Regions from separate parts of the Marinobacterium sp. MBR-111 genome, predicted to be linked through region 1. Evidence: predicted binding sites of a transcription regulator. Region 1 holds the regulator's gene; each other region holds the start of a gene.
The links. The regulator sigma-54, encoded in region 1, starts transcription at its own class of promoters, with help from an activator protein. The targets are predictions, from matches to a motif close to TGGCACNNNNNTTGCTNT.
Positions count from the first base shown of each region.

Region 2: a site for sigma-54 is predicted at 1,645-1,662, ahead of peaA (quinohemoprotein amine dehydrogenase subunit alpha). Genes of this name have one in related genera too.
Region 3: a site for sigma-54 is predicted at 1,858-1,875, ahead of qhpR (AraC-like transcriptional regulator QhpR). Genes of this name have one in related genera too.
Region 4: a site for sigma-54 is predicted at 1,696-1,713, ahead of ABIE61_RS00345 (ammonium transporter). Genes of this name have one in related genera too.

Region 1 is NZ_JBEPQA010000013.1:37,676-40,805, reverse strand. Features, by position in the region: gene lptA (lipopolysaccharide transport periplasmic protein LptA) at 1-429, shown strand, start outside; gene lptB (LPS export ABC transporter ATP-binding protein) at 429-1,154, shown strand; gene ABIE61_RS10640 (RNA polymerase factor sigma-54) at 1,206-2,711, shown strand; gene hpf (ribosome hibernation promoting factor) at 2,763-3,053, shown strand; gene ABIE61_RS10630 (PTS sugar transporter subunit IIA) at 3,075-3,130, shown strand, end outside.
Region 2 is NZ_JBEPQA010000017.1:11,595-14,724, reverse strand. Features, by position in the region: gene peaA (quinohemoprotein amine dehydrogenase subunit alpha) at 1-1,559, opposite strand, end outside; gene ABIE61_RS12350 (aldehyde dehydrogenase family protein) at 1,984-3,130, shown strand, end outside.
Region 3 is NZ_JBEPQA010000017.1:54,560-57,689, forward strand. Features, by position in the region: gene ABIE61_RS12520 (efflux RND transporter permease subunit) at 1-439, shown strand, start outside; guanidine-I (ykkC/yxkD leader) riboswitch at 481-583, shown strand; gene ABIE61_RS12525 (IPTL-CTERM sorting domain-containing protein) at 616-1,491, opposite strand; gene qhpR (AraC-like transcriptional regulator QhpR) at 1,912-2,949, shown strand; gene glnT (type III glutamate--ammonia ligase) at 3,078-3,130, shown strand, end outside.
Region 4 is NZ_JBEPQA010000001.1:62,200-65,329, forward strand. Features, by position in the region: gene rlmKL (bifunctional 23S rRNA (guanine(2069)-N(7))-methyltransferase RlmK/23S rRNA (guanine(2445)-N(2))-methyltransferase RlmL) at 1-1,655, shown strand, start outside; gene ABIE61_RS00345 (ammonium transporter) at 1,888-3,099, shown strand.

The sequences.
Region 1 (3,130 bases):
CAGCCAATCAACGTCTCGGCTGACCGCGCCAGCATGAATGAGCGTACCGGTATCACCGTATACACAGGCGATGTGGAAATAATTCAGGGCAGCATGGAAATTCGTGGTGAGCGCGTTGAACTGCACCGTGCAGCTGACGGCAGCATTGACCGCATTATCTCCACCGGCAAGCCGGCCAGATTTCAGCAGCAGCCATCTGCCGATCAGCCCCTGACCAAGGCCTACGGTGAAAGGATGGAGTACCGGGTCAAGCAACAAGAGGTTACCATCACCGAAAATGCACGCGTCGATCAGTCCAAGGATACCTTCACCGGAGAGCGGATCGTTTACAATATGGCGCGTGCGGTGGTGAACGCTTTCGGCAGCGACCGCGAGGGCGGCGAACGGGTCAAAATGGTGATTCAGCCCAAGCCGACGGGGACCAACTGATGGCGACACTGGAAGCCTTGCACCTTGCCAAAAGCTACAAGGGGCGCCAGGTGGTACAGGATGTATCCCTGCAGATGGAAACGGGCCAGATCGTTGGTCTGCTGGGACCCAACGGTGCCGGCAAGACCACCTGCTTTTATATGATCGTGGGGCTTATCCACGCCGACCGGGGACAAATCCGACTGCACCAGGACGACGTTACCCGCCTGCCCATGCATGAGCGCGCTCGCCGCGGTATCGGCTATCTGCCTCAGGAAGCTTCGGTGTTTCGGAAGCTGAGCGTACATGACAACCTGATGGCCATTCTGGAAACTCGCAAGGAGCTGAACACCTCGGATCGTAAGGCATTGCTGGAGCAGCTGCTGGAAGAGTTCCACATTACTCACCTGCGCAATAGTCTGGGTATGGCCCTGTCTGGCGGAGAGCGTCGACGTGTTGAAATCGCACGGGCCTTGGCAACCGAGCCTGACTTTATCCTGCTGGACGAACCCTTTGCCGGCGTTGATCCAATCTCGGTCAGCGATATCAAACAAACCATTCGCCACCTACAGTCTCGCGGCATTGGCATTCTGATCACCGATCATAACGTGCGCGAGACACTCGACATCTGCGAACGAGCATATATCGTAAGTGAAGGGGGGATACTCGCACAGGGCACACCGGCCGAGATCCTGGCTAACGAACAGGTTCGCCGTGCCTATCTGGGCGAGCAGTTTTCCCTTTGATCCTGAGTCGTCAATCATGTACATCCACTCCGTCCACCTGGCAGCTCTGATATGAAGCAATCGTTACAACTCAAGATCGGCCAGCATCTGACGATGACACCCCAGTTGCAACAAGCAATACGTCTGCTGCAACTGTCAACGCTGGACCTGCAGCAGGAGATCCAGGAAGCCCTGGAGAGCAACCCACTGCTGGAAGTCGAGGAGGAACTGGACAGCGCCGAAGAGACCCAGACTGAAGCCCGTGATGATCGTCACGACGCCTCTGCCGACAGCCTCTCTAACGACACCGCTGACGAGGACAGCTGGGACGAAAACGCACTGGAAGAGCGCTGGAATGATGAAATCCCTCGTGAGCTGTCCACCGACAGCAACTGGGATGATACCTTCCAGCACCAGAGTACACCCGGTCCTGCCCGTGATGATGACTGGGAACCCGGTGATAACGATTCGGCCGAAGACAGCCTTCAGGATCACCTGCTGTGGCAGCTCAACCTGACCCCCATGAGTGACCCTGACCGTATGGTCGCCATGGCCCTTATCGATGCTGTCGATCCGGATGGCTATCTACGCACGGACGTAGATGAAGTTCTGGAACACTTCACCCGGAGCGAACCCCAGCTGTTTGCAGATGCCGAGCCTGAAGAGATTGAAACGGTACTGCACCGCCTGCAACAGTTTGACCCGCCCGGTGTCTGCGCACGAGACCTGAGCGAATGTCTGCAGATACAGCTGCGCCAGCTGCCTGAAAACACTCCGATGCTGAAAGAGGCATTACGCCTGGTACGCGATCACCTGGGTCTGCTCGGCAATCATGACTATCGTACCTTGATGCGCCGCATGCGCCTGAAGGAAGAGGCCCTGCAACAGATCATCAGTCTGATCCAGTCGCTTAATCCAAAACCGGGCACCAGCATCAGCAGTGAACAGTCAGAGTACGTTATACCCGACGTCGTGGTGCGCAAGGTGCGGGGGCAGTGGAATGTAAGCCTCAACTCAGAGGCATCCCCCAAGCTGCGTATCAATACCGACTATGCTGATCTTATAAGACGGGCCGACAACAGCGCTGACAACACCTATCTGAAAAACCATCTACAGGAAGCGCGCTGGTTTCTGAAGAGCCTGCTGAGTCGCAACGAAACCCTGCTCAAGGTCGCCACCGAGATCGTGGCCCGCCAGATCGATTTTTTCGAGGAAGGTGAAGAGGGTATGAAGCCGATGGTTCTGCATGACATCGCTGAAGCCGTAGAGATGCACGAATCAACCATTTCCCGTGTCACTACCCAGAAATACATGCATACGCCCCGAGGCATCTTCGAGCTGAAGTATTTTTTCTCCAGCCATGTGAGCACGTCAGACGGAGGCGCTGCCTCCTCTACCGCCATTCGTGCCTTGATCAAGAAGCTGATCAGCGCGGAGAATACCGCAAAACCACTCAGTGATAACAAGATAGCCGACCTGCTGAAAGAGCAAGGATTTAACGTAGCCAGACGCACAGTGGCAAAATATCGTGAAGCGATGAACATTCCGCCTTCTAATGAGCGCAAGCGTCTGGTTTAATGAGACTACAGGCACGCCGGAAGAACGTGCTTTATGACGAGGAGAAAACCTATGCAGATCAACATCACTGGCCATCACGTCGAACTGACTGACGCCCTGAACGAATATGTACGTACCAAGTTCGACCGACTGGAACGCCACTTCGATAACATCACCAATGTACAGGTCACCCTCAGTGTCGAGAAGCTGCGCCAGAAGGCCGAAGCCGATATCCACCTGGCCGGCGGTGAAGTATTCGCAGCGCATGAGCATGATGACATGTATGCTGCAATTGATGGCATGGTGGACAAGCTTGACCGCCAGATCATCAAGCACAAAGAAAAACTCAAATCCCACAAATAACCGGTAGCAGCACGTCACGACATGCAACTATCAGAACTGCTGACCTCATCCCGTACACTCTGCCACGTCGATGTGGT
Region 2 (3,130 bases), on a different contig from region 1:
ACCGTCACAATCATCTGCCCTTCGGCATTGTGTGTGTCACCGCCATCCATCACCGTTGCCTGTACTTTCAGGTTACCGGCGTTGTTGGTCATCATGCGTCGCTCAGGATTGGGACCCGCAGCGGCTGGCGTGAATACACCAGTATCCGGGTTCATCTGGCCGGTAAAGCGAACATCCCCATCAGCCTCGGCCACTTCATCAAATGGCGCCACTGCCCATTGCGCAGGCATCATGCCGATGCGGTAGTCATCGTCGGTACCGGGCTTGCCGTCCGGCCCAACGGCCCAGGCTTCAGCTTCAAAACGCGCCTCCACTTTCGGTGTTGAGCTGCCATTACCACCCACACGGGCCACGGCAAACTCCGGCACCACTTTCACCTGAGCGATGCGATCATAGACAGCAAAGCGCCCGCCCTGAGCGTCGCCCACACTCACCTCATGAATGCCCGAGGCGGCCTCGGATGCTCTGGCACGTACCTTGATCAGGCTGTCGCTTTCACTGATCACCTCGATAACATCAATGCCCTGGCCCAATACCGGCATGCCCTTAAGACCTGTACCGATAATGCTGACCTCAGCTTCGTTGCCCGCCCTGATGTAAGCCGGCTGCAGTGCCAGTACCCGGCTGTTGCCATCGGCACGCGCCGCTACCACATCAGCCCCCACTTCATCGTGATCACGCAGGAACATGCGACCTTCCAGCTGCCCATTGCGCAGCGCAAACACCTGTCGCATGGCGCGCCCATCGATCTCAAGATCCGCACGCCACTCATAGCCGGTATACACCACCGCCATGCCCTGCCCCTGAATGGGAGCGCCGTCGTCATACTGGCCACTGAGGCTGACCTGATACTGATCATTACCCTCTGCAGGCGTGACCTGCATCTCGGCATGGAAGGCTCCTCGACCCGGCATATGGCCGACCAGTGTCCAGCCACCGCTGACCGGCGCCGCCGGCTGCTGCTGCCATTGATCCCAGGCTGCCGATTCCATAGGCAAGGCCTCAGCCAGATGCGGCACCATCTCATTCAGCGCAAGCTCGAACCAGTCCCGATCACGCGCCAGCGCCTGAAATTCGGTTGTAGGCCATTGGCCCAGATGGAAGTGCACCAGATGCTCCCACTCTTCAGCAGGCCGACGCTGCAGCAGCACACGTGCCCCCGAGTGACAGCGGGCACACATCTCGGTAAATTCCTGCGAATCGAACGCTTCAGATGTATTCAAACGACGCTCAAGTGCATAGCGAGCCCCTTCGGTTTCTTCCGGTGCCAGCCCCTGCCGGTCTGCCAGATATTTCACCAGCGTGCGCCGGTCTTCATCGCTGATCTGCAGGCCATGCATGATCTGCATGCGGGCAATCGTCATCAGCCAGCCTTCCGGCGTTTTGCGCTGATGGCTGATACGGCTCCACTGCTGATCAGCCTCTTGAGTGTGACATGCCAGACACTTGCTGCTGATAATCTGCTCGGCACTGTCGTTGGCCATGGCCGTCTGAGCACTCACCGCCAGCGCCAATGCCAGCAGCCCCCCGCCCAGCGGTTTCAGAGTTGTTGTATTCAAGGTCCGACCTCCTTCTGTGGTCATTGCAAGGGGCATCTGTCGGGACGCCCGTCGAGATCCAGGTCAATGTTGAGTCACAAAGGAGGTAGCACAGCCTGTGCCAAGTTCATCTTTTCAAAACAAAACAGTCACTTGAGTGAAATATTACGACTTTCGAACCCGTCAGCCAGGCAGCGTAATCTGTTTAATATCGCGACACCTGTTTCATCCTGAGACACACGCCCATTTTCGGGGCCTGACGCCGGAATAGCAGGCTGAATCAGATTCAGACAGCTGTCTCATTCTGCGACAGGCCACAACGGACAGCGCATGGGAATTTACAAACAAAACCTTTCAATTTCATTGAGTTAGGATTTAATCAAAACTGGCACAGCCATTGCGGTACAGGGGAGACAGACTCAACGACAACGATAAGAGGTTCACCATGACGGAGTTTGCCCTTCACTCTGATACTCAGTCCTTCATCAGCCGCCGCCACCCTCTGCTGATTGGCGATCAGCGCCCTGCCGGTTCCGAAGGCAGGGAGATTGATGTGATCAACCCCGCCACCGGTGAGTGCTTCACCAAAGTGGCCTGCGGCACCGCCGCTGATATTGATCAGGCCGTCGCAACGGCACGCCAGTCATTCGAGGACTCCAGCTGGAGCCGCATGACACCGGTCGAGCGCGAACGCCTGCTGTGGCGTTTTGCCGACCTGATCGACGCCAACGCCGACTCGCTGGCCGAGATCGAGTGTCTCGACAATGGCAAGAGCGTCGCCATCGCCAAGGGAGTGGATATCCAGCTGGCCGTAAACTTTCTGCGCTACATGGCCGGCTGGGCAACCAAAATCGAGGGCAGTTGTGTACAGCCATCGGTTCCCTTCATGCCCGGCGCGCAGTTCCACGGCTACACGCGGCGTGAGCCGGTTGGTGTCGTGGGTGCCATTGTGGCCTGGAACTTCCCGTTGCTGCTGGCCTGCTGGAAGCTTGGCCCGGCACTGGCGACCGGGTGCACGGTCGTACTGAAGCCGGCTGAAGATACCCCTCTGACCGCGTTACGCCTGGGTGAATTGGCACTGGAAGCAGGCTATCCGCCCGGAGTGTTGAACGTTGTCCCGGGACTCGGTGGTGATGCCGGTGCAGCCCTGTCTTCGCACCCTGATGTCGACAAGCTCACTTTCACCGGCTCGACCGGTGTCGGCAAGCTGATCGGCAAGGCCGCCATGGACCACATGACGCGGGTTACCCTTGAGCTGGGCGGCAAGTCACCCACCATCGTGCTGGATGATGCCGATCCGCAGGAGGCCGCCGCAGGGGCCGCCAATGCGATCTTCTTTAATCAGGGGCAGGTGTGCTGTGCCGGTTCGCGCCTGTATGTGCAGCGTAAGCTGTTCGACAATCTGGTGGCGGATATCACCGATATCGCAGGTAGGATTCGTCTGGGTAACGGACTGGACCCGAACACCGAAATGGGGCCACTGGTTTCCGCCGTGCAGCAGCAGCGGGTACAGGGTTTTATCGAAAAAGGGCTGGCCGAGGGTGCCAGAATCACCACTGGTGGTGATCGTCAGGGGCCCGGCTTCTTCATCC
Region 3 (3,130 bases), on a different contig from region 1:
GCTGATCTTCATCATGCTGCAGATGCGCTCCTTCTCGGGCACTTTCATGGTGGTGGCTACGGCTCCGCTTGGGCTGGTGGGAGCCGTGGCAGCACTGCTCCTGTTCCAGCAGCCATTTGGCTTTACGGCGCTGCTGGGTCTGATCGGCCTTGGGGGGATTCTGATGCGCAACACCATGATTCTGACCCAGCAGGTGCAGGACAATTTCGACACCGGCATGGCGGTGCGTGACGCCGTCATTGAAGCAGCGGTGCAGCGGGCACGCCCGGTGATTCTGACAGCACTGGCTGCGATGCTGGCCTTCATTCCGCTGACGCTGGATCTGTTCTGGGGGCCTCTGGCCTATGTACTGATCGGTGGCGTGGCGGTGGGTACGCTGATTACCCTGCTGTTTGTACCTGCGTTGTACGCGCTCTGGTTCAAGGTCAGCAAGACCTGATACGGCTGCATGCTGCCGACATTACGCGACAGACAATTTGACCAATAGTGCGCCAGGGTTCTGGCTGCACAGTTGCTGTGACTGGTCCGAGAGCACTCGATCTTTCAGTGAGGGGTTGCACGATAGGACAAAAGCCCGGCAGATGTGCTGCAGGGCTTCATGGTTGCACTGGTCTGTTACGCTTTGGTCTTGCGCATTCCAAACATGCCAAACAGGCCAAGCAGGCCACTCAGAGCGAGTATGCCGAAAAGGGGCAGGGTCGGAACAGGTGTTACCTGTGCTGGTGCTGGCGGTGGCGCGGCCACATCGTTATCAAGGGCCACGCCATTGATATCACTCAAATTCTGTCCGGAGTAATTGATGTCCAAGCTGACAGCCGGGTCTACCACCACGGTAAATGGCTGATCACCGTCTATGTTCGTATCATCAACTGCTGTTACATTGAACGTTGCCTCGAAGCCATTACCGGCGGCAAGGATTACCGTTGCGGGCGTCACCGTTGCTTCGGCCCCGGCGATACTTACATCAATAGAGATATTATTTGTGGGCGCTCCAGTCACCGATACGGTTACAGTCTGCGATGTTCCCTCGGTTAGATAAAATGCGCCGCCACTGGCAGGGTCCATGACAATGGTATTGATGCCTTCGATGTTTCGATTGGTGGCGCTAACAACGCTCGAAGAGGGTGCGCCGTTGAATGAAGCGGTACCTCCTGCCGCGGTCGTAGTATGCCCAATCGTATACATGACGTCACCATCATTGCCGTCGCCTGATGCACCGGGCGTAACGGTGATCGTTTGTGGCACGTCCCAGTTGGCATCTGTGAACAAGACTGCGCCACTGACCGTCCCCTCAGTCACGTCGCCGCTCGATGGTGTTACCGTGACAGTCTCGCCAGCGCTGGGCGCTTGATCCAAAACCACAAAGTAGGTGACCGCTGAGCCGTCTTCGTTGGTCAGCAGGGTAGTAGGTTCTATGTTGACCTGTATTGCGGCAGTTGCCTGGGTGGCAAGCAGCAAGGCAGCCCCAAATACTGGAAGGCGGTTATACATGGTTATTATCTCCAAAAAGGGGCTTGATTTGGCATAGTCATCGACGGGCGTGGTTCGGCTTGCTAAACAACACCGCAGCCGTAACCTGATTTTGAGCTTAATAGATGGAGGTGATCATCGCAACATGCAATCTTTAAGCTTGGCCGGTGCTGAAGAGATCACCGAGTATGGCAGTTGGAGACGCTGGTTGGCGATTCGTCAGGCATAATCGGTTTGTCCTTTTTATTGGTGCTGCGCCAGCCCTTCGTTGGCGCGCCCTGATTTGTGGCAGGGTGTTCAGGCGTGCCCCACCTGGGAGCGGAAACGGACGGTTTTATGTTGTCATGGGATCAGGTGCGGTGCCTGCTACCGGATTATGCTCTGTAGTGGCCTGCTTGTTGCATCCGTTCTGTGTACGAATCACAGATCAGGGTCTGCATCATGTTGTTGAATACCAAACGAGGCCCTGCCAGCAACCATGTACCCTCTAGTGTGCTGGCATCCGTCACGCTGGGATTGGAAGAGTTCATTGAGGCACAGGGCGGACACAGTGCAGAAGTTCTGGCACGCTCTGGCTTGAAATCCGGCCTCTATGAGAAGCCTAATCACCACATTCCACTGAAACATTATTGTAACTCCATGCATGAGGCTGCGCGCTCTACCCATAACGAGCACTTTGGGCTCTGGTTCGGTGAGCAGTTCGACCCTGAAGGGCTGGGGCTGTTCGGTTTTCATGCGATCACCTCGCCAGACTTGCGGGCGGCGATCCACAGTATGCAGGAGTACTTTCCGGTATTTCAGCGTAACAGTCTGCTTCAAATGACAGTCAGCAATGGCATCTGCCAGCTTGAATATCGTCTGTTGGATGGCGATATCATGGACCGGCGCCAAGACGCCGAATTGACAGTAGGCATGCTCAATAATGTACTGCGCCGTGCCATGGGTGATCAGTGGTCACCGCTCGAAGTACACTTTCAACATCCGGCGCTGGTTGATGCGGGGCAGCATCGTGAAGCGTTTCAGTGTGATATTCGGTTTCGGCAAGAGAGCAATTTGATCCTGTTCCGTGAGTCCTGTCTGAATCAGCCGATGCCTGATGCCAATGCAATGCTGAACAATGTTACCCGTGGCTCCATTCTGGAGTTGGCTGGTGTGGTGCAACAGAATCTGAGTACGGTGCAGCGCACCAAGAGTGAAATTATCGAGCTGTTGCCCAGTGGAGAGGTCAGCCTGGATCGGGTCGCCAGCCGGCTCAACCTGTCATCGCGCACGCTGCAACGTCTGCTGTCAGCGGAACAACAGTCGTTCAAGGGGGTTATCGATGAAGTGCGTGAGGAGCTGGCCATTTGTTACCTTGGCTATGAGCGCCTCAGCATTTCCGAAGTGGCCTACCGTCTGGGTTACTCTGAGGTCAGCGCGTTCACTCGTGCCTTCATCCGCTGGAAAAACATGAGTCCCAGTGACTGGCGGGTGCGGTAATTTCCCTCTTTGATATCCGGTGCCAACGAAATGGCGCCAGAAGTCAAAACTTCAGTTTCTGCAGTCAACTGCTTTTCCCACCCCCTCTGAGACACTGAAACCGTCCAACATCTACGAGGATGGTTTCCATGTCACAGATGCCAAATGTTCTGCCTTCTGTATGGGTTTGCCCACCAGAGAA
Region 4 (3,130 bases), on a different contig from region 1:
CCGGTGCGGCACCGATGAAAGAGAACCTGGCCGCTGCCGTGTTGATTCGGGCGGGCTGGCCCGCCGCTGGCTTTGATACGCTACTTGATCCCATGTGCGGCTCAGGTACTTTGCTGACGGAAGCGGTACTGATGAGCGCCGATATCGCGCCTGGCCTGTTTCGACAGACATTTGGTTTCAGTCGCTGGCCGGGGCATGATTCACGTCTTTGGCAGCAGCTGGTTGAAGAAGCTCGCCAGCGTCGTGAAACCGGTCTGGTAAAGGTACAGACGCAGTTCTATGGTTTTGATGCCGATGCCAGTGTGCTGTCGCGGGCTGAAGAAAACGCCCGCCGTGCCGGTGTCGCTGAACTGATCCGATTTGAACGCCGGCCACTGGATCAGTTACAGAGGCCAGAGGGAGGCGCCAAAGGCCTGCTGATTACCAATCCACCCTATGGTGAGCGCCTCGGCGAAACCCAGGAGCTGATGTTCCTGTACCGTTTGTTGGGCGAGCGACTGAAACAGGACTTTGCCAACTGGCAGGCTGCTGTATTTACCGGCAACCCTGACCTGTGCAAGGTGATGAAGCTACGGGCGGAGAAACAATACCGGCTGTTCAACGGCACCATCGACAGCAAACTGCTGCTGTTTACCGTACATGAGCAATCGGAAGAGCAGCGTGAGGAAGCCCGGCAGCGGCTGGAACAGGGCAGTGAGACCGTTGCTTTGTCCGAACAGGCGCAGATGTTTGCCAACCGCCTGAAAAAGAATCTGAAACAGCTGTCCCGGTGGGTGAAGCGAGAGTCGATCAGCTGCTACCGTGCCTATGACGCTGACATGCCCGAATATGCCGTCGCCGTGGATATCTATCCAGACCACGCGGTGGTTCAGGAATATGCACCACCTGCGTCCATTGATCCGGTCAAGGCGTTCTCGCGACTTCAGGATGTGATGCTTGCCGTTCCGCAGGTGCTTGAACTGCCGCCGGAGCGGGTGGTTCTGAAGCAACGCAAGCGTCAGCAGGGCCAGCAGCAATATGAGCGCCAGGACCAGACCGGCCATTTCATGACAGTCATTGAGCATGGCTGCAAGCTGCAGGTTAATTTGCACGATTATCTCGATACCGGTCTGTTTCTTGACCATCGCCCGGCTCGGCTCAAAGTACAGCAGTTGGCGGCGGGCAAGGATATGCTGAATCTGTTCTGCTACACCGCCAGTGCCAGCGTACATGCCGGTGTGGGTGGGGCACGCAGTACCACCAGTGTGGACCTGTCTCAGACCTATCTGGACTGGGCTCGGCGCAACCTGGAGCTGAATGGCCTGCCGAAGGCGCAACATCAGCTGATCCGCTCGGACTGCTTGCAGTGGCTGCAGCAACCGCACCAGAATCGCTATGATTTGATCTTCATGGATCCGCCCACTTTTTCCAATTCGAAGCGGATGGATGATGTGCTGGATGTGCAGAGAGACCACGTGCAGCTGATCAAGGGTGCGATGCAGCTGCTGCGTGATGATGGTCTGCTGATTTTCTCCAATAACTACCGCCGTTTCAGTATCGATCGTGAGGCGCTGGCGGACTTTGAAATCCGGGATATTACGGCCCAAACACTGGACCCGGACTTCAAGCGCAACGCCAGAATTCACAGTTGCTTTGAAATTCGTCATCGTCGCTGATGCACTGCCACGGGGCTTTTATCGCCCGACTGCACTGAACTGGCACAAAAACTGCTTGATTTTGCACCAATGCTCTGCACGGCGCTGGTGCAAATTGTACACATTGGTGCGTAAGCCCAGTCACCACGCCGTCTGAGCCATTCAACTTACTTCGGGTGTTGATTCAAGCGGTGCTGTATTGCGGTGCAGTTGCCTCTTGATGGTGCATCCGTCAACAGACGGAGGGGATCGAGTGGAATCCATCAGCAGTGCAATCTCGCAGCTGTCGCAGAGTGCCAATACTCTGTTTATCCTGTTGGGCGCCGTTTTGGTATTTGCCATGCATGCCGGCTTTGCATTTCTTGAAGTGGGAACGGTACGTCGCAAGAACCAGGTCAATGCACTGGCCAAGATCATGAGTGATTTTGGCTTTTCAGCGCTGGCATACCTGTTCGTAGGCTATTGGCTGGCCTACGGAATCACGTTCTATGACAGTGCTGCCGTGCTATCCCGCGACAGCGGCTATGAGCTGGTAAAGTTTTTCTTTTTAATGACCTTTGCCGCTGCGATTCCTGCCATTATCTCGGGTGGAATTGCCGAGCGGGGTCGCTTCTGGCCGTTCTTGATAGCCTCAACTCTGGTCGTTGGGCTGGTATATCCGTTGTTCGAGGGTATTGCCTGGAATGGTAATTTTGGTGTTCAGGCCTGGCTGGAGGAGCGCTTCGGGGCACCGTTCCATGATTTTGCCGGCTCTGTTGTGGTGCACGGTGTTGGTGGGTGGTTGGCACTGGTTGCAGTACTGTTGCTGGGCATACGTCATGGTCGCTACAAGGGGGGCCGGCTGGTTGCATTCCCGCCGTCGAATATTCCGTTTCTGGCACTGGGTGCCTGGATTCTGTGTATTGGCTGGTTCGGTTTCAACGTCATGTCGGCTCAGACGCTGGATGGTGTGTCCGGTCTGGTGGCAATGAACAGTCTGATGGCGATGGTTGGCGGTATCGTGAGTGCGCTAATTGCGGGGCGCAATGACCCGGGCTTCATTCATAATGGCCCGCTGGCGGGTCTGGTGGCTGTCTGTGCCGGATCTGATCTGATGCACCCACTGGGCTCTCTGGTGGTCGGTAGTGTGGCCGGTGCGCTGTTTGTGTGGACGTTTACACTGATACAGAACCGCTGGAAGATCGATGACGTGCTGGGGGTGTGGCCGTTGCACGGCTTGTGTGGTGTCTGGGGAGGCGTTGCCGCCGGTGTCTTTGGCAGTGAAGCACTGGGTGGGCTGGGCGGTGTCAGCCTGGTTTCACAGCTGCTCGGATCTCTGCTTGGGGTTGTGATTGCAGTGCTGGGTGGTCTGGTGGTCTATGGTGCCATCAAATCATTGGTGGGCCTGCGTTTGACTGCTGAGGAAGAGTTCAATGGCGCGGATTTGAGTATTCACAAGATTGAAGCAACATCTGACGATCGTTGAAAACAAAAATGCCCGGCATGGCCGGGCATCC